Regions from separate parts of the Mixta intestinalis genome, predicted to be linked through region 1. Evidence: predicted binding sites of a transcription regulator. Region 1 holds the regulator's gene; each other region holds the start of a gene.
The links. The regulator Fur, encoded in region 1, represses iron uptake genes when iron is present. The targets are predictions, from matches to a motif close to ATAATAATGAGAACNACTATCAA.
Positions count from the first base shown of each region.

Region 2: a site for Fur is predicted at 5,521-5,543, ahead of fhuF (siderophore-iron reductase FhuF). Genes of this name have one in related genera too.
Region 3: a site for Fur is predicted at 4,820-4,842, ahead of C7M51_RS01465 (TonB-dependent siderophore receptor). Genes of this name have one in related genera too.

Region 1 is NZ_CP028271.1:586,831-597,529, reverse strand. It holds gene pgm (phosphoglucomutase (alpha-D-glucose-1,6-bisphosphate-dependent)) at 1-1,111, opposite strand, end outside; gene seqA (replication initiation negative regulator SeqA) at 1,136-1,687, opposite strand; gene ybfF (esterase) at 1,944-2,708, shown strand; gene ybfE (LexA regulated protein) at 2,865-3,140, shown strand; gene fldA (flavodoxin FldA) at 3,282-3,812, shown strand; gene fur (ferric iron uptake transcriptional regulator) at 4,171-4,614, shown strand; gene C7M51_RS02735 (beta-N-acetylhexosaminidase) at 4,716-7,373, opposite strand; gene chiP (chitoporin ChiP) at 7,490-8,890, opposite strand; gene mtr (tryptophan permease) at 9,250-10,500, opposite strand.
Region 2 is NZ_CP028271.1:4,570,555-4,581,253, forward strand. It holds gene C7M51_RS21180 (LysR family transcriptional regulator) at 1-341, shown strand, start outside; gene C7M51_RS21185 (methyl-accepting chemotaxis protein) at 474-2,018, shown strand; gene C7M51_RS21190 (PepSY-associated TM helix domain-containing protein) at 2,126-3,532, opposite strand; gene C7M51_RS21195 (DUF2946 domain-containing protein) at 3,576-4,019, opposite strand; gene C7M51_RS21200 (YbaK/EbsC family protein) at 4,121-4,579, opposite strand; gene fhuF (siderophore-iron reductase FhuF) at 4,680-5,474, opposite strand; partial or broken gene C7M51_RS21210 (diguanylate cyclase) at 5,840-6,939, opposite strand; gene C7M51_RS21215 (DUF1435 domain-containing protein) at 7,176-7,460, shown strand; tRNA gene C7M51_RS21220 (tRNA-Leu) at 7,602-7,688, opposite strand; tRNA gene C7M51_RS21225 (tRNA-Leu) at 7,715-7,801, opposite strand; tRNA gene C7M51_RS21230 (tRNA-Leu) at 7,836-7,922, opposite strand; gene rsmC (16S rRNA (guanine(1207)-N(2))-methyltransferase RsmC) at 8,075-9,106, opposite strand; gene C7M51_RS21240 (DNA polymerase III subunit psi) at 9,323-9,745, shown strand; gene rimI (ribosomal protein S18-alanine N-acetyltransferase) at 9,705-10,145, shown strand; gene yjjG (pyrimidine 5'-nucleotidase) at 10,191-10,699, shown strand, end outside.
Region 3 is NZ_CP028271.1:332,050-342,748, forward strand. It holds gene C7M51_RS01440 (TonB-dependent siderophore receptor) at 1-695, opposite strand, end outside; gene C7M51_RS01445 (iron ABC transporter ATP-binding protein) at 858-1,616, opposite strand; gene C7M51_RS01450 (iron chelate uptake ABC transporter family permease subunit) at 1,613-2,509, opposite strand; gene C7M51_RS01455 (ABC transporter permease) at 2,607-3,566, opposite strand; gene C7M51_RS01460 (siderophore ABC transporter substrate-binding protein) at 3,575-4,528, opposite strand; gene C7M51_RS01465 (TonB-dependent siderophore receptor) at 4,937-7,072, shown strand; gene C7M51_RS01470 (DcrB-related protein) at 7,329-7,772, shown strand; gene C7M51_RS01475 (RHS repeat-associated core domain-containing protein) at 7,784-10,699, shown strand, end outside.

The DNA.
Region 1 (10,699 bases):
CCGGCACTTCCACCAGCTTACGTCCGATATCGTTAACCACGCGATCGATCATCGCGCTGGATACCAGCGTCTTCCCAACGGCCACCTCTTTACCCCACTGTGGGCGATGCTGGAACAGGTAGTTAATCGCTACCGCCAGATAGTGGTTCGGGTTCATCAGGCCCGCAGGCGTGACAATGCCGTGACGGTCATAGTCAGGATCGTTACCGAAAGCGAGATCGAACTTATCGCGCAGCGCCAGCAGGCCCGCCATCGCACATTCAGAAGAGCAGTCCATGCGCACTACGCCATCTTTATCCAGATGCATAAAGCGGAAGGTTTGATCGATAGCGTCGTTAACGATGGTCAGATCGAGCTGATAATGTTCAGCGATACGCTGCCAGTAGGCCATGCCGGATCCGCCAAGCGGATCGACACCGATTTTCAGGCCCGCTTTTTTAATCGCGTCCATATCAACGACCTGCGCCAGCCCTTCTACATACGGCTGGATCAGATCTTTTTCCCGCAGATGACCGCTGGCCCAGGCCTGTGCCAGGGTGAGGCGTTTCACCTCTTTCAGGTCATCTTTGATCAGCTGGTTAGCGCGATCTTCCACCACTTTCGTGACGTTGGTATCCGCCGGGCCGCCATTCGGCGGATTGTATTTGATGCCGCCATCTTCCGGCGGGTTATGCGAAGGCGTGATTACAATACCATCCGCCTGTGCGCCGCCCGCTTTGTTGTGTTCAAGGATAGCGTTTGAGATCGCCGGGGTTGGCGTATAGCCGTTGTCCTGCTGCACAATCACATCAACACCGTTAGCCGCCAGCACTTCCAGCACGGAAATAATCGCCGGTTCCGACAGCGCATGCGTATCTTTACCGACAAAACAGGGGCCGGTAATGCCATTTTTACGCCGTTCTTCCGCTATCGCCTGCGCAATCGCGAGAATATGCGTTTCGTTGAAGCTTTGACGCGCGGCGCTGCCGCGATGGCCTGATGTGCCGAATTTCACCGCATGTTCCACATTGCCTTTCTCAGGTTGCAGAACGTAATACTGGGACGTTAATTGTGCGACGTTAATTAAATCGCTCTGCTGGGCTGGCTGCCCGGCACGGGGGTGATTGGCCATTGGCGCTTCTCCCTGACGCTTCAGTTAAATGGTGCCGCAAACCTTATCTGCCAGCTCCTGCGGGAACTGCATTGCCAGCATAATGTGTTCCACCATGCTGCATTTGCGGCCTGTATTAGTGTTGGTGATCACCCAGTACGGCGTGCCGGGCACATGCTTCGGCTTAGTATGGGTGCCATGCTGTAACAGTGTTTGCTCATCGCCGGCAAAGTAAACGCGGGTGCGTCCCTGCAGCGAGGCGGTCGCCTCGGCAAACGCAGCGGGATCAAGAGAATAGAGCGTCGACAGAATCAGCATAAAACGGTTAACCGCTTTCTTTTGCTCGGCATACTCATCAGAGAGTAGCAGCTCACGCACGGCGCGCACGCGATCCTGAGAACGTGGGACCGGTTTGCTGGTCTCACTCTCCTGACTCACGTTAACAGCTACGGCGGGAGCCGTAGCCGCAACCGGCGCACTCTGACCGGCGGTAAATTTCAGCATACGCCGTAAAATATCCGAGGCACTTTCACCGATATGCTGCGTGTGACTGGCAATGTAGCGGTAGAGCTCTTCGTCGACTTCAATCGTTTTCATCTTCATCCGTACGGTAATTGCTTGTGGCAGAGCCAGGCGCAGCGGATATTAGCCAGGTTCAGCTGTACAATTTGCGCGCTGGTTCTAACATAAGGATTATAAAGTTAAATCCTGCGGGTCGGTAGCAACGTTGGCGCTTGCAGACAAAAGTCAGAATATGCCGCAAAGCCTCCCGGCGAACAACCGCTCACTAACCGGCAGGGAAAGTAAAAACCATGATAACCTAAGCTTTACTGTCAACTGTAAGAACTTTGCCATGAATTTGAATACTCGCCTGCAAACTGAACAATCTGCCAACGATGCGACACCCATCCTGTTGATTCATGGTCTGTTTGGTAGCCTGGATAATCTTGGCGTACTGGCGCGCGGCCTGAAGGCGGATCGGCCGCTTATCCAGGTTGACGTGCGCAATCATGGCCTTTCGCCGCGCAGCGAGGTGATGAGCTATCGGGCGATGGCACAGGATATGCTGGAAACGCTCGATCGGCACAGCATCGATAACGTCACGGTTATCGGTCACTCAATGGGCGGCAAAATCGCCATGACCATGACCGCGCTGGCACCGGAACGTATCGAACAGCTGGTGCTGATCGATATCGCCCCGGTGGATTACCAGACCCGCCGACACGATGCCATTTTCGCTGCCGTTAATGCCGTTACCGCTTCAGGCGTTACCCAACGCAGCGCCGCCGCCGACATCATGCGTGAAATCATCGCTGAAGAAGGCGTGATTCAGTTCCTGCTGAAATCTTTTCACGACGGTGCCTGGCGCTTTAACGTCCCTGTTCTGTGGGATAACTATAGCGCGATTTCCGGCTGGGAAAGTATACCGCCGTGGCAGGGACCGGCGCTGTTTATTCGCGGCGAGCTTTCTCCCTATCTGGATGATATTCATCGTGATACGTTGCTGGCGCAGTTCCCACAGGCGCGCGCGCATGTGATTGCCGGAGCGGGTCACTGGGTTCATGCTGAAAAACCCGACGCGGTACTGCGTGCCATACAGCGTTTTTTAGCGCTGTAAAAGCAAGGCGTTAACCCGCCGACAAAGATTGTTCTCACTCTTTGCTCAGGGTATGATGGCGCGCTAAAATTTTGCCGTCGCTGAAAATGGCGGCAAGCCGGCCCAAACGTCACCATGCGCGGCGCAAACGCGCAGCCCATTCAGTACCACGATTCTATGGCAAAAGAACACACGGACCGGACCACGATCGATCTGTTTGCAGATGAACGTCGCCCGGGACGCCCGAAAACCAGTCCGCTGTCGCGTGATGAACAACTTCGTATCAACAAACGCAACCAGTTGAAACGTGACAAAGTACGGGGTTTACGGCGCGTTGAACTGAAGATGAACAGTGAGGCTGTCGAAGCGCTCAATGCAATGGCCGCTGAACGTGGCGTAAGCCGCAGCGAGCTGATTGAAGAGATGATTCTTGCCCAGTTGAAGGCGCTCTGACTGGCTGAAAGAAGCGCACAATGAGACACAAATGCAGCGGCTTTACGAGTTCCGCCTCCAGACGGTCTCTGCTATTATTGCCGTAATCTGCATTCCACGGGCAGTTACCAATTCTATAAGTTTCAAGAGGTTATTAAACTCATGGCAATCGTAGGCATTTTCTTTGGCAGCGATACCGGCAATACAGAAAACATTGCGAAAATGATCCAGAAACAGCTCGGTAGCGACGTTGCTGCAGTGCATGATATTGCCAAGAGCAGTAAAGAAGACCTGGAGGCTTTTGATATTCTGCTGCTGGGCATCCCTACCTGGTATTATGGCGAAGCGCAGTGCGACTGGGATGACTTCTTCCCGACGCTGGAAGAGATCGACTTTAACGGCAAGCTGGTAGCGCTGTTTGGCTGCGGCGACCAGGAAGATTACGCTGAATATTTCTGTGATGCCATGGGCACCATCCGCGATATTATCGAGCCGAACGGCGCGGTAATCGTTGGTCACTGGCCAACCGAAGGCTATCACTTCGAAGCCTCTAAAGGTCTCGCCGACGATACGCATTTCCTTGGACTGGCAATTGACGAAGATCGTCAGCCTGAATTAACCAACGAACGCGTTGATAAGTGGGTGAAGCAGATTTACGAAGAGCTGCATCTGCAGGAAATTCTGGAAGCCTGATTCCGCGCTGATTGTGTACCACATCACATTGCGTAACAGGTTTTTCCTATAGAAATGATAGGTACGGGTTTGAAAATTTTATCAAACAGTCGGTAGAATACCCGTATCGGTCATACGCTTTCCTGCCGTTGTGCTGTAAAGCGGCAGGATGAAGCGAAATGTAAACGCAGCATCAGATGAGCATGAACAACGCCGGACGTAGCTCTTATTTTACTTCCACTTGCGGCTTCACGCCTCCCCGTACGGTTTTCATTTCGAAGCATCAGTTCTATAATGAGACGCATTAGCTTTAGCGTCGACCGATGTTCATGGCTGTTCAGCCACATTGTGACTAGCAAAGTAACAGGACAATATCCGCATGACTGACAATAACACCGCATTAAAGAAGGCCGGCCTGAAGGTTACGCTTCCACGACTAAAAATCCTGGAAGTGCTTCAGGAACCTGAGAGCCATCACGTCAGTGCGGAAGATTTGTACAAGCGCCTGATTGATATGGGCGAAGAAATTGGGCTGGCAACGGTATATCGCGTACTGAACCAGTTTGATGATGCTGGCATCGTTACACGCCATAACTTTGAAGGCGGTAAATCCGTTTTCGAACTGACCCAGCAGCATCATCACGATCACCTGATTTGCCTTGACTGCGGCCGGGTGATTGAATTTAGTGATGAATCGATCGAAGCTCGCCAGCGTGAAATCGCCACGCGTTACGGCATCAAGCTGACCAACCACAGTCTCTATCTGTACGGTCACTGCGCGACGGGTGACTGCCGCGAAGATGAAACATTACACGACAAATAAAAAATTGTGCTATGCAGTAATGGAAACCGGTGCCTGAGCACCGGTTTTTTTATGGCTTTGTGACGCCGGGCAAGCGTAAAAGCCTGCCCCAACGTTTTCAATCAGAGCGCTTCGCTGCGGCTGTAGCGCTCTCCATCCGGGCTGACGCTGCGTACCATAACGCTACTGCCTTCAGCAACCGTAGGCTTCATCCGCTCGTCATAGCGCAGCCAGCCTTTACCGCCATCCAGCGAGTATTCGATAGCCAGACCCGGCAGCGCAAGGTTCGCCTCCAGCTTGCCGTTGCGAATTTGCGCGCCCGGCACCGGCAGGCGGTAAGCGATACCGACTTTATCCAGCTTCGCCAGCTCACGTTGCCCCAGAATATTGGCGAAACGCTGCCAGTCGCGGTTTAACGCCTGACGATCGACAAACTGCGTGACGCCACCCTGATATTCACGCCCCGGCTGATAATCCTGCTCCCAGGAGGCACGATGCCAGGCGCGCTCCGCTACGGTAAACAGGCGCGGGAAGATCATATATTCCATCTGGTCGTCGGTACGTACGGTTTCACTCCACAGCTGCGCCGACAGCCCCCAGGCTCCGGGCCAGGGTTTATCAGAGCGTGCCGTAAAGGTTTTGCCATCACGATCGACTGAGGTCTCCGCATTTTGCGGTAGGTTATTTGGCGCAAAGCTAAACATCTTACGTTCATCGCTATAGCGCGTTCCCCAATAGTAGCCACGCTCTAACGGGTTCACCTCATAAGGGAAATCCATATAGACGTAGTCGGGGTTAGAGATAATCACATCGTAGCCTTTATTGGCCCAGTCGTTAGCGCTGTCAAAGCCGCCCCAGTAAAGTGTATCCCAGAAGTTAACCGCCACTTTTGGCGTGGCGAAGGCGGCAGCGTTCTCCGCATGTTTCACGCCATCCTGCCAGGCCTGCATACGTTCGATACCGTGCGCATGTACCTTACTGCTGACCGCCAGCGCAAAATAGCTCGGCAGATGATCGAGATCTTTCACTTCACCAGCCGCAATCATTTTCTGACAGGCGAGCGATTTTTCCCAGGGGCGATTTTCCTGGCTGCGGTCAATCAGGCCGGTACCAGGCTGCGGCTGCTGTTTATCGCTGTAGCCTGCGCCAAGGCGAATATTTTTAGCCTCGTCGCCGCCAAAGTGCCAGGTAGACAGCGGCTGCCCGGCTTCTTTATGCATCGCCTGAATTTCGCCGATAACCTTATCGACAAAGCGCTGTGAAGAGGCGAGGCAGGGATTGAGATAGCTGGTACGATCGTAAAGCTGAACGGAGGTCGTTTCAGAGGTATCAAGCGGATCGCGCAGCCGATACTCTTCTGCTTTTTCTGTTTCGCCCGCTTTCATCAGGCGCTGATAACGTGCTTCCATTGAGATGACGGCGGCGCGTGCGTGCGCAGGCATATCGATTTCCGGGATCACCTCAATATGGCGTGCCTGGGCATATTTAACGATATCGATGTAATCCGCCCGGCTGAAAAAGCCGCTGCCGTTGTTATTGTTAAAGGGACCAGAACCGAGCTGCGGCAACAGGCAACGCTGTTCGCTAAGATCGTGGCAGCGCTGGCTACCTACCTCGGTAAGCTCCGGCAGACCAGGGATAGCGATACGCCAGGCTTCATCGTCGCTGAGATGGAAGTGAAATTTGTTCATTTTCCACGCGGCCATCTGATCCAGCATACGCATTACCGCCTGCTTGCTGTGGAAGTTACGCGCCACATCAAGGAAAGCGCCACGGTAGGCAAAGCGCGGTGCATCCTGTGCTTCCAGCGTTGCAATCACCGGCAGCCCTTCAGCAGGCAGCAACGATGCTACCGACATCAGCCCGTAAAAGACACCGGCGCTGTCGTAGCCGGTCAGCTCAATACCCCGCGGGCTGATGCTGAGATGATAAGCCCCGCTTACCGCACGTTCACCGCTAAAATCCGCCTGACGAATGGTGGTACGCAAAGGAACACCGCCGCTGTTTTCCTTCACGCCCAGCAGCGCAAAGCGCGCTTTAATCACCTGTGCCTGATTATCCGGCAGCGTCAGCAAATCAAAGGCAACGCCTTTGCTTAAATCAAGATCCTGCGGGTGAACTTTTAACGCCAGCGGGGTTGGGGTAATTTGTCCACGCAGCGCCGCCGTCGGCAGCACGGCGATATCACTGTTTTTCAAAAAACGGCTGGCAGGCTGCATCAGTATATTTTTATCATCAGCGGTCCGCTTCCAGCGATCGTTAAAGGGCGCAACAAACTGCGTCAAATCTTCGGTGTCGGTACTGGCGATAATGCGCGGCTGGGCGTTTTCCGCCGTCACATACCAGCGCGGCATCACATCGGTAATAAACAGCTGCCAGTATTCATTGATCAGGGGGATCGCGATCGATTCCCCTGCGCCGATGCCGGTAAATTTCTCAGTGGGCTCCAGACGCGTCAGATCGCCATTAACATGCACGATCCTGAACCGATCGCTGTCGATCTTAATCGTCGCATGAACATTACTCATGTAGATCGCCCAGTTGCGGCTGGTCAGCGCCGGACCATTATTTGTCAGGGTAATGGTTGCCCGGTTACAGGCGGCCCAGTCAGCCCCCAACGCGGCGCAGTCGGTGCCGTGCAGGGCAGCCTGGTTATCGGTTACTTCGTAACGCACGCCAAATTGACTTACCTGATCCACAACCCGCTGCGCCTGCATTGCGTCGCTGCTGCATCCCGCCAGCGTCGCCATAATTAGCGCTGACAGCGTTAAACGTTTCATGTTTTCCCCTTATTCGTCCTGTCGCGTGGGCTTTCCTTCACCGCGTACTGCCGGTCAGCCGCAGGCGATTGCCGTTATAGCCGTTGCCCGGAGGCAGCCGTAGCTGCCTGTTCTGTTTAAAAGATGGTGAAAGGTGCAATGACGATAAATTTCACGTCTTTTTCGTCCTGGAACATGTTGCCGTAGCCGCCGCCGAAGCTGGGAACGTCGCTGTGGTTGTCATAGCGGGTAAAATGCAGCTTAAACAGCGTATCCTTCGCCCTGCCCTCCTGGATGGTGTAAATCAGATCGAGATTCCAGGCAGATTCTCTGATGCGCTGGCTCTGGTCCCATTGCGGATTGCTGCTCGGTTTGGCATCCCAGCCGTAGGCCCAGGAAGCGCCAACCTTCCAGCCCGCCATGTCCCACTGGCTGAGGTCATAGATTACGCCAGCAAAAATGGCTTTTTCTCCGTTGGCGTTCCAGTCAGAGCGTGCATCCCACCAGATATCCAGCCTGCCGTTAGAACTGGCGTAGGATGGCGTCATACGCTGCAGGAAAAAGCCCTGGTTGCCTTCGGCTTTAACCCAGGTCCCTTCGAGTCGCCAGTCAAACGGCCCCCAGGTATAGCCAAAGGTCAGCGCCTGAAGCCAGGCCATGCCGTCATAAACATCGTTGCTGTTGTTTGCCCCGCCGCTCTCCCGATCGTGCGCACCGTAGAACTGATAGCTGGTGCGTAAATCGCTATCGCCAAGCGGTGTACTCCATGAAGCTTTAGCAAAATACTGGTCCATATAATCTGCCGCCTGGCCCCATGAGGCTTCCAGGATCAGCTGATTGTTGAAATCGTAACGAGCGCCGACCGCGTGTAGCCAGGAGATGCCGGTTTTACCATCGGCCTGACGAAAGCGATAGATATGTCGATACCAGGGGGCTTTATAACGGTCGGTCCACATATAGGACATTTCAAGCTTGCCCGCTTCGGCGTAATCCTGACTAAATCCTGCTTCAACGCCACGATAGGTGCCGGGTAAAAAGCTCCAGTGCGGTGCCAGCAGCGTTTGCCCCTGCGGCTGGATATAACCCGCGCGCAGCCAGTAATCATCTACTTTCATTTTTAACGCTGCTTTATAAAGACTGGTGCCGCTGCGATCGCCGCTCCAGTCTTCATCCCAGCGCGTTTTTCCACGGCTGAAACCAATTTCATTCGGTGCCGCCGGGCCGCTGTTACTCATTTCAACCGCGCCGAAAACGGCCAGATCCAACCCGATAATATCGGCAGCGTAGCCCGAATTAAAATCAAGGCTGCTGTTTAACGTGGCGTGATGTAAGTTCTCCCGGTATTTGCCGTAATGTTCGCTGCTCTTATCAACCTCTTTTCTGTCGCGCTGCCGCTGCCAATAATAAACGGCCCCTTTTAATGACGAATCTTCAATAAAGCCGGTAGCACGAACAGGCGGGGTAATAAAAGTAGTTAGCGCGGTTATTACAGCCGCCGAACAACAGGCGGCCTTACGCTTCCCTGGTAAGGTGCGCATGGGTATTCCTCTTTGACGGAAAAATTAAAAAATCATGAACAACAATAGCTAAGGAGCTTCTCGTTGCGTTGCTAGGATATTTTTCGCGTCGCGAATTATCAATAAGGAAATACATATGTTTTATTAAAACATGACATGGGGCACATAAAAGGATGCGGTAATTAACAAATAAATAAACTTAATTCCGTCGCATTAGAAATATAAGCAGGCTATCTTTTTATTATTAAGGAATATATATATTAATAAGTCTAAATAAAGACCTAATTGTCTTTAATTAAGTAGATAACTTATTTTTAATTGGAATGCGGGAAATAAATAAAATGAAAGAACAGGACGACGGTTGTCGTCCTGAGAAAGGATTAACGGGCATATACTGGCAGCAGATCGACATAACTGAGCAGCGAAACGACGATATTTAAGGTAGCAAACAGCAATACCAATACGATGGGCAGCCTGCCGCCCTTTAAACGCCATCCCTGCGCCTGGGGGAAGCGTTTTCTGGCTTGATGTGCCAGCAGTGCCGGGGTAATCACCGCCCAAATCGTCGCCGCCAGTCCGGCGTAGCCAATCGCCAGCAAGAAACCATTCGGCCAAATCATTGCCGCCGCCAGCGGCAGGAAAAATGTTGTCAGCGTCGTTTTCAGACGCCCGGTGCCGCTGTTATCAAAGCGCAGCAGATCAGCCAGATAATCAAACAGCCCCAGCGTGACGCCGAGGAAAGAGCTGGCTACGGCGAAAGTGCTGAAAATCGTCAGTAGTTTACTCAGCGAGGCGCTCTGTAGCAGCCCGCTTAGCGCCTCCACCAGCGCATCAATATTACCGCCGCGCTGGGCGATAGCGATAAAATCACCGCGAGGAATATTACCCATGGTGCCGATAATCCACACCAGATAGATAACCAGCGCCGCTACGGTCCCCAACAGCAGACAGCGCGCCACCTTCTTACCATCATGACGGTAATAACCAATCAGCCCGGAAATATTGCCGTGATAGCCAAAGGAGGCGAGGCAAAACGGAATTACCATCCAGACATAACGCAGATAGTCTGTTTCGTTACCGCCCGCGTCCAGTAACAGCGCTGGCTTAACGTGCCCCAGCAGGCCGCCAAACAGCAGGAAGAAAGTAATCACTTTTGCGCCGAGGAAAATCAGCGTCACGCGGCTGACCACGGCGGTGCCAAGCCAGACGAACAGCGCCACCAGTAGCGTAAAGCCCAGCCCGGCCATTCTGGCGGAAACCGGCAGATGTAACGTGGCGAACGTGTGCTGCAAAATTGCTCCGCTGGCAGAAATATAGGCGTAGGTCAGAATACCCAGCACAAAAGCGATCGAGGTGCCGTTAAGCAGATTCCAGCGTGCGCCAAGCAGATCGCGCGTCAGAGTATCAAAGCCCGCACCGGTCGGATAATGCAGGCTGGCTTCCAGAAACATCAGCCCGGAGAGCAGCATACAGAGCCAGGTTAACAGCAGAATCGCCGCCGACCAGCTAAACCAGGCGCCGGACATCACCACCGGCAGAGAAAACATGCCAGCACCGACAACGGTGCCGGTAATAATCAGCGTACCCCAAAGGACAGAAGGGAGCTTATTGACGGAAACCGCTGCTTCCATAAGATAACCTCAGAATGTTATTTGTTTATTTTTTGTTCAGATAGCGTTCTGTCTGGCAGAACGGCTACTGTGAAAAACATTCTACCTGATAGTGAACTCATGCACTAGTACATAAATAAAAACCGTTCGTTTTTATCGTGACTACATTATTAGCCGATTAAAAAGAGAGCAGATAACATCAGGGCTGGCGTGGCAGGCG
Region 2 (10,699 bases), 720 kb from region 1:
CGCGAGGCACCGAGCCGCCGCGCTGGCGTTTTAGCGATGCGGCGCAGCCGCAGCAGGAGATTGTAGTTAACGTTAGCGGCCCGTTTGCTACCAACAACAGTGAATCCATTCGTGATGCCGCGCTGGATGGTTTGGGCATTGCGATGCTGCCCGATTTCAGCGCGCGCCAGGCGCTGGAAGAGGGAAGGCTGCGTCAGCTGTTACCGCAGTGGCACATTATGGGGGCGTTTGCCAGCCACGTGTGGCTTGTGCGCCCGTGGGCTGCTCGCGTTCCGCGTGCGGTAACGGAGCTCAGCCGCTGGTTACGGCAGCGTTTTCAGCTGGAAAATAATGATTGCTGAAAATTTCATCTGGCTCACATTTTGAACGATCTGTCGAAAATTTCGTTAAAGTTTTAATGGGGTGCTGCCGATTAGCTTTATTAAGCTCCTACAAAAATAACTAATTTTCAATAACCAAGACAAGGCCGTCTAATGAGCAACCAGCAGCACGTTACCCAACAGGCTTATCAGTTCGATGAAGATACTACGCTGATGAGCACCACCGATGAACACAGCTATATCACTTACGCAAACCAGGACTTCGTTGAAGTCAGCGGCTACGATCGTGCTGAATTAAGCGGGCAGCCGCATAATCTTGTGCGCCATCCCGATATGCCGAAAGCCGCTTTCGCTGATTTATGGGCGACATTGAAAATGGGGCGGCCCTGGACTGGGCTGGTAAAAAATCGGCGTAAAAATGGCGATCATTACTGGGTGCGGGCGAACGTAATGCCGATGATCCGCAACGGCAAGATCACCAGCTATATGTCGGTACGCATTAAGCCGGAAGATGAAGAAATCGCCGCGGCGCAAACGCTTTATCAGCAGATGCGTGAGGGCAGGCTGCGTGGCTGGCGGCTGCATCAGGGATTACTGTTGCGTAGCGGCTGGCTCAGACCGCTCTCCTGGTCAAAAACGCTGCCGCTGCGCTGGCGTATTCGCAGCGGCGTTATATTTTGCTGGCTGGGCATCGGTGCCAGCGCGCTGACGGCAGGGATTCAGGGCATGTCGCTGGCTATGTTCGGTGGCCTTTCGCTACTGGTGGCGCTGCTTACCTGCGGCTGGCTGGAGCAGCAGATTTCGCGCCCGATGGAAAAAGTGTACAAGCAAGCGCTGGACGTGGCGAGTGGTGCTTCTCATAAGGCTGAGCATCTCGATCGGGTAGATGAAGTCGGCATGACGCTACGAGCGGTTAACCAGCTTGGGCTGATGTTCCGCTGGCTGGTGCAGGACGTGCGCGATCAGGTTATGAATGTGCATCAGGCCAGCGACGAGCTGGCGATGGGCAATGAAAAAATTTCCGATCACACCGAGCAGACGGCGGCCAGCGTGCAGCAAACGGCGGCGGCGATGCATCAGATGACTGCCGCGGTTAACGTCAACGCACAAAGCACCGAACAGGCTAACGACTGGTCAATCACTGCCAGTAACGCAGCGGTGCGCGGCGGTGAGGTAATGCAGCAGGTCGTCGTCACCATGGATGAAATTGCTGAAAGTTCGAAGCAGATTGCCTCTATAACCGGGCTAATCGACAGCATCGCTTTCCAGACCAATATTCTGGCGCTGAACGCGGCGGTTGAAGCTGCCCGCGCCGGCGACCAGGGCAAAGGATTTGCGGTAGTGGCGGGTGAGGTGCGTAATCTGGCGAAGCGTAGCGCCAGCGCCGCCAGCGATATTCGCCAGCTGATTGAGGCCAGCGTGCTGAAGGTGGAGTCGGGTGCCGGTCAGGTGCATCAGGCGGGCCAGACGATTAGCGATATCGTGGAGAAGGTGCAGAACGTGACGGAGATGCTACAGCAGATCAGCACCGCCACGCGCGAACAGGAGGCGGGTCTGAACGAAGTTGGCAAGGCGGTAGAAGATTTGGATCGCATCACGCACCAAAACGCCTCGCTGGTTGAGGAGGGATCGCAGGCATCCACGCGCATGAAAAACCAGGCGCGGCTGCTGGTGGATGCGCTGGAGGTCTTTCGTTAATCGTTAAGCCTTCGCCCGAAGGTTTGCTTACAGAAACGAGCGGTGATAAACCGCCGTACTCCAGTAACGGCGGCTGGCGTATTTTTCCGCCAGCCCGCCCGCCAGAGCTATGCCCGCTGCGCCTGATGCCAGCGCCAGGCATCCAGCAGTAAAAATCCCACCAGGCTGATGCCCATCAGCGGCAGGCTAAAAGCCAGCGCAACCGCTATTACGGTAAGTAAAAAGCGCAGGCTGAGGCTGATACGTCGCCAGGCCCAAATCAGCGTTTCCGCCGGATGATGGCGCGGCTGAGCCGGACGGCGCAGCCACCAGAGGCGGTAGCCCAGCGCGATCAGCACACATAGCGCGATACCAAACAGCGCCAACACCAGCTGGTTTGCCAGACCAAACAGAATTCCCATGTGTGCATCAACGCCCCAGCGCGTCAGCTTCGCCAGCAGTCCGAACTGAGCAAACTCAACTTTATCCGTAACGCTAAAAGTATGCGGATTCACCGCCACGCTATCACCCTGCGTTGGCCAGTGGCGGTCGATTTCGCTGACAAGCCAGGCCCGATCGGTTTCCGCTGCGGGGCGAATTTCCACCTTTGCGGCATCAATGCCGCTGGCGCGAGCGGCGGCGAGTACACCGTCAAACTGTGCGGCACTCAGCGGCGCGCCCGGCGCGTGGTGCATCGTCTGTCCGTGATGCCCGGCATGCTCATCCATCACCATTGGCGCAGTGCTGGCATCGAGCCGGAGATCGACAGCAGGCGTCAGCCAGCCATAATGCGCGCGCAACGTGTTGATATTGTCGCCCACCCAGCGTGACCAGGTCAGGCCGGTAGTTGAGAAAAACAGCAACCCAGCCAGCAGCACAACGCCCAACGTGCCGTGCAACGTGCGCATTTTCAACAAACGCCGGGTACGTGAAGCGCGCCCGGTTTTTGCCTGACGTGGCGTGCGCTGAACCGCCCAAAGCAGCAGGCCGCCCAGCGCCGCAACCCATAACCAGCTGGCAGCCAGTTCGCTGTAGTTGCGGCCAATGTCACCCAGTAGCAGGCTGCGATGCAGATAATCGAGCGTGGTGCGCAGCGGCAGAATACCGCTGGTGCCATATACCGTCAGATCGCCACGTACCGCCAGCGTAACGGGATCGATGAAAACCGCACGGCTTTCTGATGGTGCGCTATCCGCAAAGCGGAACATCACCCGCGTGGTGTCGCCCACGGCAGGTGCGGGACGCACCGCGATAATCTGCGTTTCCTTGCCTGCGTAACGCAGGGCAGAATCAATCTGAGCTGAAAGTGGCTGAGCCGGGCCACGGCTCTCGCTGGTTAGCGCCTCGGTATAAAGGTAGTTTTCCAGCTGCGGCGTCATAACATAGAGCGTGCCGGTCAGCGCGGCGACAAAAATAAAAGGGCCGATAAACAGGCCGATGGTGAAATGCAAACGGCGCATCAGTTGCAGGAAAGCCTGACTGCTTTGCGTTTTCTCAGCCTGTGCCAGCGCCGTCGGCACGGTTTTTTCCGACATAATGATTCCTTTACCCGCGAACGGGCATTAAAAAGTGGCAGGGTTAAACGAGCGGGAGCGCGTTAACCGGTGGCCCACGCGGACGGAACCAGATGGGAATCCAGCGGGCGATAAACGGCTGTAGCTGGAGCGGAGCGGCGGGTATAGCGGCCTGTAGCAATGACCAGAGCGCAGGCGGTTTGAAGGAATCAAGCGGCAGATGAATCAGCAGCAGACAGTAGCCGCAGGCGCTGTCATCCATGAGCGACACAGAATGATGCCAGGAGTGGCTTTCCGTAGCGCTGGATGTCTCCGTCATCGCTGACATAGTGCTGTGATGGTGAGCAGATATCGCTGGCGCGGCATCATGCATCATTGCTGACATACCGCCACGCTGCGCCATCAGCGATTTAGAAATCACCGGAGCGATAAACAGCAGCAGCATAGCCAGTAACGCCAGCATGGCGGGCAGACGGCTGCGGGCGACAGCGAAATGGATCAGCGACACGGAAAGCCCTGTAAAAAAATAACTGCGCAATTGTACGCGATGCGCAGGAATAGAAATAATTTTTTTACATTAAGGCACGGTATTTATCTGCCGCCGCGTTTTTACTGACAGACGTCAACCCACTGCGCATCGGTAAGCGCCGCCATCTGGTCTGGCGAAATGCGCACCGCGCTATGGATGGCACCCGCTGCGGGCAGCACTTCGTTAAAGCGCTTCAGGGAGATATCGCAATATACCGGCAGCGGGTATTCAAGACCAAAAGGACAAACGCCGCCGGGGGGATGTCCGGTCCAGTTCAGCACCTCATCGGTAGTTAACATGCGAGCTTTCGCGCCCAACGTCTCTTTTAATTTACGGTTGTCGAGGCGCAGATCGCCGCCGGTCACGATCAGGATAACCTGCTCTTTTACCTTCAGCGACAGGGTCTTGGCAATTTGTCCCGGTACCACTCCATGCGCTTTGGCGGCAAGCTCAACGGTTGCCGTACTCTTATCCAGTTCGATAATGGTGATTTCAGGGGCGCGCTCGGCAAAGAACTGCCGTACAGACTCCAGGCTCATGCTGCTCTCCACAATAAACGAAGCTGACAAAGCTGCCATAATCAACGGAATCTGTAAATGTCAGACGGCGGTAAAACCCGCCGAAAGGAAGGAAAGAGGCTCAGACTGACTTCAGCGTGCAGTCGCCGCAACGATCGACATCAGGCAGACGATAACGCTGACAGCAACTGCGGCGCTGCATTCCGCCATCGCGCGGAATAACGGTGCGGTACAGAGGATTATCGCTGCCGTCCAGCAGATGGCGCGAGAAAAACAGCGCGTGTTCCAGCGCCAGCAGCGTCGCTTCATCCACCCAGCTTTTCATTTCGCCCAGGAACCAATGCATCAGGTAGCCGTTGTTATTCCAGATGAGCTTAGCGTTAATGCCGCCGTGCTGGGCAATACCCTCTACCGCAGGGATCAGGTGGCGCTGGATCAGACGATCGATACGCTGTGGCGCATTCAGATAGTGCGCCTCTTCGTCTTCCCGCACGTCGAGCCAGAATTTTGCCGGGCGTCCGCTCTCATGAAACTGCACATGAAAATGTTGCAGCGAGCAGTCAAGCGCGCGCGTCTCCATTATCAGGGCCAGCATCATCGGCGGCACTATCAGGCCAAAATACCACTGCGCCCACAGGGATTGCAGCGGCTTATCCTCACGCGCCATATCGGCATGGTTGCGATAGATATCATCGCCATAATTCGCCATCAGGCGCGTAAAGTGCGCACTCTGCGCCCATTCGGCCTGGATTAACGTATCGGCAGGCGCGGCTTCGTCCAGCGTAAGAAAGTCAAGAAACCAGGCGCGATGCTCACGGAACAGATTATGCAAAGCGCTGCTAAGCGAGCTGTCGCGCTGCATAAAGATGACCGGGAGTGAACCGTTTTGATAAGCCTGACGCGTAGCAATGGCCATAGGGCTTCCTGTTGTGAGCGACTACCGAACGTAGATAAGAAGACAAATGATAATCGTTCTTGATTGTATCCAGGAAGCAATGCGCTGGCAAGCGGGCGCACAAAAGCTATGTGGCGGCGGCACGTAAAATCAAATAACCCGCTAAATTTTCGGGGTTAACTTTCTAGCCAGCGGTAGCCGGTGGATAAAAAGCGCGGCGGCGAGGTTATGATTAACCTGAACCGCCCGTCATTATTTCATCATGCGCTAATTAAGCTTTTCTGTTATTACGTCAGGGAGAAAGCAGGATGCAAGAATTACGGTAATTTGTATTAAGGTAAAATAAATTATCACCCCTGAATATTTTTTAATTAATGCACTACGTTTTAAATTAAATCAGCGGGCTGAGAAATTGGGGGCGCTTCACAAATTTCATCCCAGGAAAGAATGGTATTTCTGCCCCGGTTTTTTGCTACATATAATGCCCGGTCGGCATTGGCGATTGCCTGTTCGGCATCCTGTTCAATTATTGGCGCAATACCCGCGCTAATGGTTACGTGCGTAGAAACCAGATGGTTAAAATGGTGGGGAATTCCCAGGTCCAGCACATGCTGGCGTATACGTTCGGCCAGCCGCATGGCAATCGCTGCGTTCACGTTGGTTATTAATACCAGAAATTCTTCGCCGCCGTAGCGGGTGACGACGTCGCGCGAACGTACCGCATCGCGTATTGCTACAGATACCCGCGCCAGCGCCTGATCGCCCATCGCGTGACCATAGTTATCGTTGTAGGCTTTGAAGTTATCGATATCGAGCAGCATTACAAAATGGCTACCGGCGTGACTATTCAACAGGCTTTCGAGCCGGTTTTTCAGGCCACGTCGGTTATACAGGCCGGTTAATGGATCGAGCATGCTCAGATCGCTCCAGGTCTGCTTTTCTTCATACAGCTGGAACAGCAGCCGACGCGTGAAATGGTCGCTACGCCGCTGCATCAGGCTTTGCAGCGTAAAGCCGATCAGCGGTAGCGTAATAGTAAACAGCAACGTCAGTGAATGCTGACCGCGATCGAGCGTCAGCACCGCCAGAGAAGGGGGGGCAATATGCAGGCAAAACGCCAGCAGATGTTCGCTCAGAGAGATGGCGCTGATAAAAAAAACGGTCATCAGGCTGATTAACAGAAAGCCGCCATCAAAATAAAAAACCAGTGCGCTTTTATGCACAATCAACCATGCCCACAGCGATCCCATAATAAATGCCGTCAGGGATAATAACGGTCTTTTAGTATCGGGCTGTATCAGGATAAACGCTAACAATAATAAACTTAATGCCACGATAAGCGTTGCTGGCAGAGAAAACGAAAGGTTTTCTCCTTTGTTTATCGGTAACATAAAAAAAGTGAGGTCGCCACGTTTAAAAAAAGAAACAGCATCAAAGACAGGCGATATTTGCTGTGAAGCAATTCTTCATAGGTCTGTAATTTCATTTTTTATGCACTCGGAACGGCCCCGAAAATTCAAAGCGCCACTGCCAGAGTAAAAGTTACCCTGGTGATGATTTTGAGCGGTTATTATTATCTTATTAAATAAGAATAATCCTGGCAATCTACCACTTTATAACTGGTCTGTCATCTTCGTGTATAAAGTTTCATCACAAGATGTGTGCAAAATGATAAAAATTATCATATGATATTGGTAATCATTATCATTTGTGGTGGTGGATATGTTGATGGCAATTATGGCAGCCTGCGGACTGTGGGGTGTAAGCTGGGCGATGGGAAAACGGTTACAGGGGGCGTGGAGCGTTATTTTACCCGGCGCGCTGATGCCGGTTGTGGCCTCAATCAACCTTTCTTTTAGCCAGTGGCGCTGGCTGCTGGTTGTGGCGCTGCTCTCAACGGCGGCAATGCTGTTTCATCATCGGCTGCGTCGTTATCTGTTGTTGCCTTCCTGTATTGTGCTGGCAGGCGTCATGGCGGTGATATCGGTGAATACCGGCGGACTGTAAGCAACCGTGACGGGATGGCAAGTTAACGGGAGTGGATGCGGCTCGTTTACGGAGAAGCAGACAGGGCTGTCGTGCCGGAAGGCGCGAGATATAAACCTGAAGGGATAATAAAAAGAGAGAAAAACGAAGGGATGACAATATTGGTGCGAAGAGAGGGACTTGAACCCTCACGTCCGTTAAGACACTAACACCTGAAGCTAGCGCGTCTACCAATTCCGCCACCTTCGCATAACATTGTCTTCATATCACCGCATTGGTGCGAAGAGAGGGACTTGAACCCTCACGTCCGTTAAGACACTAACACCTGAAGCTAGCGCGTCTACCAATTCCGCCACCTTCGCGCAGATGCTGTGCGATATGAATTTTCGTGGTCTTTGGTGCGAAGAGAGGGACTTGAACCCTCACGTCCGTTAAGACACTAACACCTGAAGCTAGCGCGTCTACCAATTCCGCCACCTTCGCGTTCCAACAATGCTTTGCAGCACTGTAACCACGGAGGCGGATTTTGGAGATTTTTACCGGGGACGTCAACAGATATTTCTTCACTCTGTTGCGTTTGCTGTAAAAAACAGCATATCCCCCGGAAAATGACGTATTAATCGCCGCAGTCCGACTTAGCGGGTGCGGGCTGCGCGTCCCCAGACGGCTCGGTAAACTTTAAAACGTCCGGTTTGCGCCAGCACTTCATGCTGACCGAAGGTTTCATCCAGCGCCTGCGCGTAGGGCAGGAAGGCGTTTGCCACCAGCCGTAGCTCGCCGCCGTTGTTAAGGTGCTGGGCTGCGCCGCGAATCAGAGTGCGGGCCGCATCAAGGCTGGTCTGCATCCCTTCATGGAACGGCGGGTTGGAGATGATCATATCGTAGCGCCCGGTGACGTCTGAATAGACGTTACTGGCGAACACCTCACCTTCCAGCTGGTTTGCGGCCAGCGTCGCCTGACTGGCGGCCAGCGCGGCGGCGTCCACATCGGCCAGCCACAGGCGAACCTTTGGTGAATGGCGAGCCAGCAGCGTAGCCAGTACGCCTGCCCCACAGCCGATATCCAGCACTTTACCTTTGGTATGCGGCGTAAAGGTAGAAAGCAGCAGGGCGCTACCGGTATCAAGACCATCGCGGCTGAACACGCCCGGCAGCGTTTTGATGGTGCAGTCTTCGATGGTGTATTCGTCCCAGAAGGCGTCAGCATCGAAAGCAGGCTGCTGTGTCAGTCGTCCATGATACAGACCGCAGCGGCGCGCGCTGTCAATTTTGTCCAGCCTGGCCCATTCCTCCAGCATTCCCTCAGCGCTGCGTACGCCGCTACGATTTTCGCCGATCACAAAAATATCGCTGCCGACCGGCAGCAGCGACAGCAGGTTTTGCAGCTGAAACTGTGCTTCCGGTTTACTCTTCGGCCAGTAATAGATCAGGGTATCGCACTCTGCTACCGCTTCCGGCGTGGCGACCAGACCGAACTGCGCGCGATCGCCCATGCTGCGGCTTAATGATTGCCAGTGATGATAATATTGTGTGTGAACGCGGCTCAGCCCGGTTTCCAGCTGGGCGGGCAGGTCATCCTGCAAATCACCGGCAAACAGCACACGGCGTGTTTGCCATTCATCACTGTGGCGCAGGATCACTTCACTCGCCGGGGTAAAAGCAGACATCAGATAGCTCCTCAGAAATCAGAGCGCAGAGTATAGTGGTTTGTTAGCGCTTGTTCGATGAGTTTGCTAGCATATGCGCGTCATCGTGTAGGTTGCAGAAATGTTAATGTTAAAGGTTCACTTCGGCTGCCCGCTTGGGTAAGCTGTTGCGGTGCCTTCTGCAACCGCAGTTATTTAGGTTACAGCGCGGCATAAAAGAGCGTAACGGGAATTTCTATGTCATCCAGACGTGACTGGCTACTACAGCAAATGGGCATTACGCAATATAAGCTGCGGCGTCCGCGCGCGTTAAAAGGGGAAATTGCCATCACGCTGCCGCCGGATACCCGTCTGCTTATCGTGGCGGATATTCCTCCTGGCACCGAGGACCCCCTGGTGAGCGATGTGCTGCGCGCGCTGGCGATTGCGCCGCAGCAAACGCTGAGCGTAACGCCGGAACAGTTGGCTATGCTGCCTGAAGATCGCGCCTGCGCCAGCTGGCGTCTGGGCACCGATGCGCCGGTAGCGCAGCAGGGTCCACACCTTTCCACGCCGCCGCTTGAGGCGCTCTATTTTGACGCCGGAGCGAAACGCGCGCTCTGGCAGCAAATTTGTGAATATGATGTCGATTTCTTTACTCACGCCGAACGATCTTCCTGAAGCGCTCGCCATTGAACGGCGCAGCCACGCTTACCCGTGGACAGAGGCGACCTTCGCCAGCAACCAGGGCGAACGCTATCTTAATTACCGTCTGGATCTGGATGGCCGCATGGCGGCATTTGCGATTACCCAGTGGGTACTGGATGAGGCGACGTTGTTTAATATTGCCGTCGATCCTGCCTGCCAGCGTCGTGGCCTGGGTAAAGCCCTGCTGAACCATTTGATTGAGCAGCTCCAGCAGCGCGATATTTTCACTCTGTGGCTGGAAGTTCGTGCTTCTAACCAGGCGGCAATCGCGCTCTATGAACAGACCGGCTTTAACGAAGTCTCGGTGCGCCGAAATTATTACCCGGCACCTCACGGCAGGGAAGATGCTCTGATTATGGCGCTCAGCCTGTAGAGGCTGGCGCAGGAGCGCCCTGAAGTGCCGTAACAGGAGAGGGCTATGCTACAAAACTGGGACTGGATCCTTTTTGACGCTGACGACACGCTGTTTCACTTCGATGCGTTTGCCGGGTTACAGCGGCTGTTTAAAGATTACGACGTTGAGTTTAGCAACGACGATTATGATGAGTATCAGGCGGTTAATAAGCCCTTGTGGGTGGATTATCAGAACGGTGCCATCACCGCTTTGCAGCTACAGCACCAGCGTTTTACCGGCTGGGCGGAAAAACTCAAGGTATCGCCCGATGAGCTGAACAGCGGTTTTCTTTCCGCAATGGGTGAGGTTTGTGTACCGCTGGAAGGCGCGGTAAATCTGATGAACGCGCTGAAAGGCAAGGTCAAGATGGGCATCATCACTAACGGTTTTACGGCGTTACAGCAGGTACGTTTACAGCGCACCGGCTTTCGTGACTATTTCGATCTGCTGGTTATCTCGGAACAGGTGGGATACGCCAAGCCCCATCCGGCGATTTTTGACTATGCGTTGGAGAAGATGGGTAACCCGCCGCG
Region 3 (10,699 bases), 250 kb from region 1:
CTGTCAACCACGCTGCCTTCGCCATCTTCATTCAGCAGGTTAAGGCGATAGCCGAAGCGGTTATCGGCATCAAAATGACCGCCGAGATCAACATGACCGCTCCAGGCGTTGCGGCTTTGATAGCCGAGCGTGACGCGCCGCAGCGTCTGTTCGGTGGGGCGTTTGGCAACAAAGTTAAACTGTCCGGCAGGGCTGGCGGGACCGTAGAGTGCGCCTGTCAGGCTGTTCAGCACGTCGAGCCGCTCCAGCATTTCGACCGGAAAAGCGGTAGTGGCGACCATATTCAGCCCGTCAAGGCGGCTGTTAGCGACAACGCTGCCCTGCATACCGCGGCTTTGCGGCCTGCCGACATCCATGCCGCCGCGCGCCTGCATCTGCGTATCGGGCAGGTATTTCAATAGTTCGCTAACGCTTTTCGCCTGCTGATTTTCAATCATTGGCTGCGTAACGGTGGTGGTGGCGTAAGGCGTATCGATCCATGCCTTATTGCCTAACGGCCCTACGTCCAGATCGGAGGTGACAAAGCCAGCGCCCGCTTTCACTTTTTCCGCGTTGGGCGCGGCGCTGGCGACAACGATCATGGTTTCCTGCGCTGCATCGCTGTTATCCACCGGCGCGGAGGCAGGTGCGGCAATGGCGAATGGAGAGATCCCTGGTAAGGTGAGCAGCAGCGCTGCTAAAGGTGTTTTGTGCATTTTATATCCAGCGTCATATAATTAGTTATATTACGCTGGCGGAAGTTAGCACTTTTTGCCTGGCGTCACACGTTATTTTTTTTAACGGGAAACTGTCTGGAGAGTGTAAGGAGGTGTAAGGCTACGCTATCACTCGTTTTTTTGAGTGATAGCGGGAGAGCACTAACGGTAATAGATGGCGATATATTGACCGTGCAGTGTTTCAATCTGCACTTTGGTATCAAAAATCTCTTCGATAACGTCCGGGCGCATAATTTCCTGCGGCGCACCGCGATAGAGCACCTGGCCCTGTTTCATGGCGATAATATGGTCAGAATAGGCCGAGGCGAAGTTGATATCGTGGATCACCAGGATAATGGTTTTATGCAGCTCATCGGCGGCCCGGCGCAGCTGCTTCATCATTGCCACGCTGTGCTTCATATCCAGGTTATTTAACGGCTCGTCCAGCAGTACGTAGTCGGTATCCTGACAGAGCACCATCGCTACGCAGGCGCGCTGACGCTGACCGCCGGAGAGCTGATCGAGATAGCGCGTTCTCAGCGGTAGCAGATCGAGAAACGCCATCGCCGTTTCCATATGCTGCTTATCCTGCTGGGTCAGACGTCCTTTTGACCAGGGATAGCGCCCGAAGCCCACCAAATCTTCCACCGTCAGGCGGCTGGTAAAGTGGTTTTCCTGGCGCAATACCGCCAGCACTTTTGCCATCTGCTCATCGGGCGTTTTTGCCACTTCCAGGCCGTTAACCCATACGCTGCCGCTGTCAGCGGTCAGCAGACGGCTAATCACCGACAGCAGCGTCGATTTTCCCGCGCCGTTAGCGCCGATAATCGACGTAATGCCGCCCGCCGGGATTGATTCGGTAACGCGATCCAGCACCGTTGTGTTCTGATAGCTTTTACTAATCTCTTTTACTTCAATCACACCGCAGCCTTTTTAATCAAAAACCAGAGGAACAGCGCGCCGCCGACTAACTCAATTACCACCGAGAGCGTGCCTGCCATATGCAGCCCGCGTTCCAGAATAACCTGTCCGCCTACCAGCGTAATGATGCCCGTCAGCACGACGCCGGGCAGCAGATATTGATGGCGATGCGAGCCGATCAGCGGATAGGTGAGGTTAGCTACCAGCAGGCCAAAGAAGGTCAGCGGGCCTACCAGCGCGGTAGAGAGCGCCACCAGTAGCGAAACCAGCAGCAGAATCAGCGTCACCCGCCGCCGCCAGCTGACGCCAAGACCCATGGCTAACTCACGTCCCAGCGCTATCACATCCAGGCTGTAGCGCATACGCCAGATCGCCACCGTCGTCACCAGTACCGCCAGCGCTGACAGCGCGATAATTTCCGGTGCCGCACGGGTAAAGGTGGCAAAAATTCGGCTCTGTAAAATAGCGAACTCACCCGGCTCCAGCAGGCGTTGCAGCAGGCCGGAGATGCTGCGGAACAGCGTGCCGCATACCAACCCCACCAGTAGTACCCTATGCAGATTGACGCCTACCCGCCCCAACAGCCAGCGGTAGAGGAAAGTAGAAAACAGCACCAGCAGCAGCGCTTCGCAAATAAACTGACCGCTGGTACCAAGCATTGCCAGCCCGTTGGCGTCGATAAAGAAGATCAACAGCGTCTGGATCAGAATAAACAGCGCTTCCAGCCCCATCACTGACGGCGTCAGAATGCGGTTATTGGTCACCGTCTGGAACAGCAGCGTCGCGACCCCGGAGGAGAAGGCGACCAGTACCATCGTGGCGAGTATCAGCCCGCGATGTGCCAGAATATAGCGGATGTTGCCGCTGAGGTTGATGGTCATAAACAGCACCATGCAGGCCAGCGCCAGTACGCTTAACCCTGCCAGCCGCCGGGCCGGGGAATCGAAACGCAGCCGTAAAGCGCGCCCTGAAGGACGCGGTACTGAACTGTCAGCCTGCATAACGGCGGCTCCTTAAAATCAACAGCAGGAATATCGCAGCGCCCAGGCAGCCGAGGATCACGCTGACCGGGATCTCCCACGGGAAGCTAATCAGTCGTCCGATAATATCGCACAGCACCACCAGCCCGCCGCCGCACAGCGCTACCCAGGGAATGGTTCGGCGCAGGTTATCGCCCAGGGTAATGCTCACCAGGTTAGGCACAATCAGACCGAGGAAGGGCAGTACGCCGACCACCACAATCACCACGCCGCTAATCAGCGCGATAATCGCCATGCCAATAAACACCACGCGACGATAGTTTAGCCCGACGTTAACGGCGAATTCCCGTCCCATCCCGGCGACGGTAAAGCGGTCGGCGATAAAGCAGGCCAGCAGCGTCAGCAGGCCGGTGAGCCACAATAGTTCATAGCGGCCCTGGAGGACGCCGGAAAAGTCGCCCGCCTCCCAGCTACCCAGCGACTGTAGCAGATCGAATTCCATTGCCAGAAAAGTGGTGACCGCGCTGAAAATCGCGCCGAGCATGATGCCGGTCAGCGGCACCATCAGCGGCGTTTTCAGCCGCATTCGTTGCAGCACCAGCAAAAACAGCCCGGTGCCGATCAGCGCAAACAGCGTAGCGACGATCATTTTTACCATGACCGGCGCTGCGGGGTTGACGATCATCACCAGCAGCAGACCGAGGCTGGCTGACTGCGTCGTACCGGCAATAGAAGGCTCCACGAAGCGGTTCTGCGTCAGCATCTGCATAATCAGCCCGGCAACGCTGACCGCGCTGCCCGCCAGCAGCAGCGCCAGGGTGCGCGGCACGCGACTGAGAAAGAAGACGTCACGTACTTCCGCATCGCTCCACAGCCGGGTCAATGTTACCTGGCTGACGCCGACAAACAGGCTCCAGATCATCAGGCCCAGCAGTAACGCCAGGCCTGCGATAAAGCTAAAACTCTTCATAAACCCGTTTATTTTCCGGCTGGGGTGTTATCCAGCGCGGTGCTGATGCTGTCCATTAGACGGCTGTAGCTCTGAATACCGCCAGCGATGTAGAGCGAAGCCGAATCGAGGTAGATGATATGTTGATTCTGCCAGGCTTTGGTTTTATGGATCAGCGCGTTATCCAGCACCTGTCGGGCAGATTCGCCTTCGGCGCGGCCAATAGCGCTGTCGCGATCCAGGACGAACAGCCAGTCAGGATCGACATTCATGATGAATTCAGAGGTAACCACGTTGCCATGCTTGCCCGCCTGGCTGAACGTTGTGGCAGGGGTAAAGCCCAGTTCGTCGAAGATGAAACCGAAGCGAGAGCCTGGCGCATAGGCAGACATCTTGCCGCCGCTGACCATAATCACCATCGCTTTACCGGCGTGCTGGCTCTTATCGCGCAGCGCGGCGATTTTTGCGGCGAACTTGTCGGTCAACGCTTTCGCCTCATCCTGCTTACCAAAAATCTCGCCAAGCTGTTGTACACGCTGGGTCAGGCTCTGGGTGAAGTGTTTGGTATCCACCTCCAGCGAGATGGTCGGCGCGATGGCGCTGAGCTTGTCGTAGGCGTCGTGCGCACGTCCACCGGCAATAATCAGATCGGGTTTCGCATTGCTGATGGCTTCGTAATCAGGTTCAAACAGCGTGCCGGTATTCAGATAAGCATCGCCCTCATATTTCGCCAGAAACGCCGGTAGATGCGTGCTGTTTTTCGGTACGCCTGCCACCGGAATCTGTAGCGCATCGGCATTATCCAGCGTGGACGGGTTGAGAATAATCACTTTTTGCGGCGGCTGCGGCACGGTGGTGGTGCCCTGCGCATGTTCAACCTGAAGGGTATGCGCTGAGGTGGTCTGTGCGGTGGTGTCATCACACCCGGTCAGAGCAACGGCTGCGGCAAGCAGCGTAGCGGTAAAAGCGGAAGATAGACGCATTTTCTCTCCTGAAAATGTTAACAGACAGATGGCAACCGTTAATGCATATGATTCGCATTCTTGATGAGGTGGGCAAATCATACCCTCGTCTCGACGGCTTGAACAGTGCCGCATGCGCGACTTTATGAATCAATAAAAAGCAGGATCGGGCAATCAGTTTAATAACCTTTGTCGTAATTATTTATTTATATGCTTGTTTTGTAATATTTTTTACTGGTGGCTGGTTAGCGCAGGATTTTCTGCCAGCGACAATTATGGAGATTTTGTGGAGATTGCTTCGCTGGCGATGTAATAGTAATAATAATCGTTATCATATAGCCCGGAAATAATCGTACACATTTATCAGGGATTAGTTGCATGATTTATACAAAGTCTTTCAAAATGCGTCCTTGCGCGCTGTTGCTGTTGATGAGCTGTCACGGCGTTGCGCTGGCAGCGGAAAATATACCGCCAGAAGATGGTGTCATGACGGTACGCGCTACGGCAGAAGAGGAACTTAAGCAACAGCCTGGCGTATCCATCATTACTGCGGAAGACATTGAAAAAAGCCCACCGGTAAACGATCTCTCTGACATTATTCGCAAAATGCCCGGCGTTAACCTGACCGGTAACAGCGCGTCCGGCAGTCGCGGCAACAACCGTCAGATCGATATTCGCGGCATGGGTCCGGAAAATACCCTGATTCTGATTGATGGCGTGCCTACCACTTCACGTAACTCGGTGCGCTATAGCTGGCGTGGCGAACGCGATACCCGTGGCGATACCAACTGGGTACCGCCGGAAATGGTAGAGCGCATTGAAATTCTGCGTGGTCCGGCGGCGGCGCGCTACGGCTCCGGCGCGGCGGGTGGCGTAATCAATATCATTACCAAACGCCCAACTAATGACTGGCACGGCACGCTGTCGCTGTTTACCAATCAGCCGGAAGATGAAAAAGAAGGGGCGACCAAACGTGCCAACTTCAGTCTTAGCGGCCCGCTGGCAGGCGATACGTTAACTATGCGTCTGTACGGCAATATCAATAAAACGCAGGCTGACGCCTGGGATATTAACAACGCGCAGAATGGTTCTTACGCCGCCGGTCACGAAGGGGTGCGTAATAAGGACATTAACGGTCAGCTCTCCTGGAAAATTTCACCGTCGCAGATTATCGATTTCGATTATGGCTACAGCCGCCAGGGCAATATCTACGCGGGCGATACGCAGTACAGCAATAGTAATGTCAGCCCTGGCAATCTCATTGCTGGCCTGTACGGACATGAAACGAACCGTATGTATCGTCAGAACTGGGGACTGACCCACAATGGCATTTGGGACTGGGGACAGTCGAAGCTGGGCTTCTACTACGAAAAAACCAACAACACCCGGCTGGGCGAAGGCGCAGGCGGTAAAGTTGAAGGGATGATTAACAGCGACAAATATAATACCAGCCGCCTGCAAAACTACCGTGCCACCGGCGAGGTGAACCTGCCGCTGACGCTGCTGGTGGATCAAAACCTGACGCTGGGCGCAGAGTGGAGCCGTGAAAAACTGAACGATCCGGCATCCATGACAATGGCGAATATTGGTGATTTTGACTATGACGGCATTTCCGGCGATCCGGCTACGCGCAGCGGTAAAAACCACGCTGATTTAACGGCGGTTTACTTTGAAGATAATATCGAAGCGCTGCCAGGCACCACGCTGATTCCGGGCCTGCGTTTGGATCACCACAGCGAATTTGGCAATAACTGGAGCCCCAGCCTGAATATCTCGCAGGAGCTGGGCGATTATTTCAAGTTGAAGGCAGGGATTGCACGCGTCTTTAAGGCATCGAATCTTTATCAGTCCAGCCAGGGCTATCTGCTTTCCACTAAAGGCAACGGTTGTCCGGTAGGCGTCGTCGGCCAGTGTTATTTAATGGGTAATAAGGATCTCGATCCTGAAGTCAGCGTTAATAAAGAGCTGGGCATTGAGTTTACCAGCAACGGTTATGACGCGGGTATTACCTGGTTCCGCAACGATTACAAAAATAAAATCGTCTCTGGCAATACGGTTATTGCCAACACCAGCGCGGGCAATAATATCCTGCGCTGGGAAAACGGCGGTAAGGCGGTAGTGGAAGGGCTGGAAGGTAACCTGGTGATCCCGCTGGTGGAAGATAGCCTGAACTGGCGCACCAACGTAACATATATGATCACCTCGGAAGATAAGCGCACCGGCAACCCGCTGTCGATTATCCCGAAATACACCATCAATAATATGCTGGATTATCAGGCGACCGATAAACTTTCCGCTAATATTAACTGGACGCTGTACGGTCGTCAGAAGCCACGTAACCATGTAGAAAACAATAAAGAGAATAAAGAAGGCCTGTCAGATAAAGAAGTGGCCTCTTACTCTGTGGTTGGACTCAACGTTAATTACGATCTGATGAAAAATTTGCGTCTTAACGCCGGTATCAACAACCTGCTGGATAAACGCGTCTATCGTGAAAACGATGGTGCATCAACCTATAACGAACCGGGCCGCGCTTATTATGCGGGCGTAACCATGTCGTTCTGAGACCGATTTTATTTACTGAAAGCCTGCGTAATGCAGGCTTTTTATTAGCGGGATAATATCTGGGTTATTTAATTATTAATATTTTCATTAAGTGAATTGAGAAAAAATAAACAACAGGAAAAAGGTTTTTGCATCAAGAAATAAAGATTTTCTCGTCAACTTTCCTTGTCTGGCTGGTTAGCTTCGAATAATAATTTTATTATTGCCGTGAGTTTTTAACATTTAATTTTCTGAAAGCTGTGGAAGGATCCGCTTAATGTCAGCATACCCGCCGGTCAGCCTGCTCAGTGAAGGTGTGGTTACGATCCCTGAAGGCTGTCAGGATCGCACCGTCAATATTTTTACCCAGCCGGATGCAGATGCCCCGTCGTTTAATATCGCCCGCGATACGCTGCACCCTAATGAAAGCCTGACTGCTTATATCGATCGTCAGCTGGCGCTGATGAAAAAACATATTAAAGGCTGGAAACAGGAAGCGCGCAGCGCTGCGGTGCTGGGCGATAATCTGTCGCAGGGGGAGATCGTACAGGTCAGTTATCTGCGCGAGGGTAAACGCATTCAGCAGCAGCAGGCGGTGTTTAACCCCACTGACGATAATGTACTGGTCTTCACCATGACTTCTGCGCAGGTCCTCAGCGAGGCAGACAACGCGCGCTTCCGTGCTTTTTTCGGTAGCTTTCGTTTTCATTCCGCAGGGTAAGAGCGGTCATTATGTTTGAGGCCGCACGCGTTAATGATGATATCGGGCACTCCCGTGCGCTTCTCGGCATGATTGCCGGTACGATCGTGGGCGGTCTGATTGCCGCAGCAGGAGGGATAGCTGCGGGTGCCCTGTTTATGGCGGGCCTCGCGGCGTCCTGTATTGGCGTGGGCGTGGTGCTGATCGCCGCAAGCGTGGCCGTCGGTTATGTGACGGGGGAGCTGGCAACGGCCGCCCGCGACAGCATAGCGGATGCCGGGGCGGCCAGCATGACGAAAAAAGGCGTCATTATTACCGGTTCTCATAACGTCTTTATTAACGACAGGCCCGCCGCTGTCGCCACCAACAGCATGGTAAGCTGTTCCAGCCACGGGCCTTCCATGCAGATGGCCGAAGGCTCCTCCCGGGTTCGTATCAACGACCTGCCCGCGTCGCGCACGGGCGATCGTACCAACTGCGATGCTAAAGTGATGACCGGTTCGGCTAATGTTCGCATTGGCGGCCCGCCGGAGCAGACGCTGCCCATTACGCCTGAAGTGCCTGACTGGCTGTATAAAGTGTCTGACCTCACCCTGCTGTTTGCCGGGCTGGTCGGCGGCGTGGGCGCATTAGCCGGTAAAGCTGGCGCGCTGATAAAGCTGCTGGCGAAAATGCCAGGCATTAATAAACTGGGCCGCATCGCCTGCCGTGCTGGTATGGCGATGGTTGCCATCCAGGCGGCAGGCATTATTGCCCGCCCGGTAGATATTATCAGCGGACAGAAGTTTCTTGACGGCGACGATGAGCTGGATTTTGAACTGCCGTCGCGTCTGCCGGTGCGCTGGCAGCGCTACTGGCGCAGCGGCAACCCCGCTGAAAGCGTGCTGGGGCGCGGCTGGAGCCTGTTCTGGGAAACCCGCCTGGAGCAGTATGGTGACGGGCTGGTCTGGCGTGCGCCTTCCGGCGATTACGTTTCCTTTCCGCAGGTGCCAGTGGGCTACCGTACCTACTGTGCGGCGGAAAAATGCTGGCTGGAGCACCACAGCGATAACAGCTGGTCAGTTTACGATATCAGCGGCGAGCGTCTGCACTATGCGCCGCTGCCTGAAGGTGCGCCCGCGCTGTTGCAGCGCATCGCCGATCCCTGCGGCAATGATATTCTGTTTGAATGGAACGACGATCGCACCCTGCACGCGCTGACGGACAGCGCGGCTCAGCGCGTGGTCTGCCGCTACAGCGGAGGACGTCTTGTCGGTGCCTGGCTGGATGATGAAGTCTGTCTGGTCAGCTACGCCTACGACGCGCAGGGCCAGCTTGTCAGCGTGACGGGGCGGGGCGGCAGCGTGCGCCGTCGTTTCCGGTGGCGCGACGGGCTGATGGTGGCCCACGAGGATGCGAACGGGCTGCTGTGCGAATACCGTTGGCAGGAAATCGCGGGGCTGCCGCGCGTGGTGGCTTTTCGTCACAGCGGCGGCGAGCGGCTGATCCTTGAATACAATTTTGCCGAAGGCACGCGCCGGGCGATACGCGACGACGGCGCAGAGGCGCACTGGCTGGTTGATGACGATGATACGGTCGCCAGCTTCACCGATTTTGACGGCAGCCGGACGGCGTTTGTTTACCGTGACGGCGAGCTGTGTGACGTTATTCTGCCCGACGGCACCATGCGCAGAACGTCATGGGATAAGTACGGACGCCTGACGCAGGAAACCGATCCGGCAGGCAGGCGAACGGAATATTACTGGTATCGTCTGACTGACCGCCTGATCCGCACCCTTTACCCGGACCGGACTTCAGCGCAGAGCGAGTACGACTGCCGTGGCCGCCTGCTGTCTGAAACCGCCGTATCCGGCAATAAAATCACCTACGGCTATCCCGACGACCGCGAGATATTACCGGACAGCATCACCGATGCCGTCGGCGGCGTGGTGCGCCTGGCGTGGAACCATCAGGGGCTGCTGACGCAGCGCACCGACTGTTCCGGCAGCGTGACCCGCTTCGGCTACGACCGCTTCGGCCAGCTTATCAGCAGCGAAGATGCGGAAGGCAACCTCAGCCGGCGTGAATGGAACGACGCCGGGCAGCTCAGCGCCGTTATTCACCCGGACGGCAGCCGCGAAACGCTGCGGTGGAACGATCGCGCCCGGCTCGCTGCCTGGCGCGATCCGCTGGGAAGCGAGATGCGCTGGACATACAATGCGCTCGGCCTGCCAGCCACCTTTACCGATCGTATCGGGCGTACCCGCCGCTGGCACTATGACGCGCGCGGCAACCTGCTCCGGCTGGAAAACGGCAACGGCGGCGAATACCACTACACCTGGGACGCGGCGGGCCGCCCGCTGAGCGAAACGCGCCCGGATAACACCGCCCGTCATATGGAATGGAACGCCCGCGGTTTTCTGCTAGCCCTGCGTGAGGAAGGCAGGCCTGCCGCCGGTGGCGGGACGGCCCGGCGGCAACAGCAGTTCAGCTATGATGAAAGCGGGCTGCTGACCGGGCGCAGCCACGACCATGCGGCGTATCGCTACTTTCGCGACCGGAGCGGGCGACTTACCCGCATTGTGCGCACGCCCACCCCAGAGGGGGCAGCGCTGGGGATCCGGGCCGATGAGGTTATCCTGACGCGTGACGCTGCCGGACGTCTGCTGGAAGAGTCCGGCGTTAACGGGACGGTCGGGTACGCGTGGGATGCGTCTGATAATTTGCTTTCGCTGACGCTGCCCGGCGGGCAGCAGGCTTCATGGCTGCATTATGGCTCCGGCCACGTCAGCGCCATCCGTTTTGGACAGCGGCTGGTTACTGAGTTTAGCCGTGACCGGCTGCACCGTGAAATCCGCCGCAGCCAGGGGGCCCGTACGCAGATCCGCCAGTATGACTGTCTCGGCAGGCGTACCTTACAGCGCAGTGAGCCGTGCGCTGACGTTGCCCTGCCGGAGCAGGAAATATTT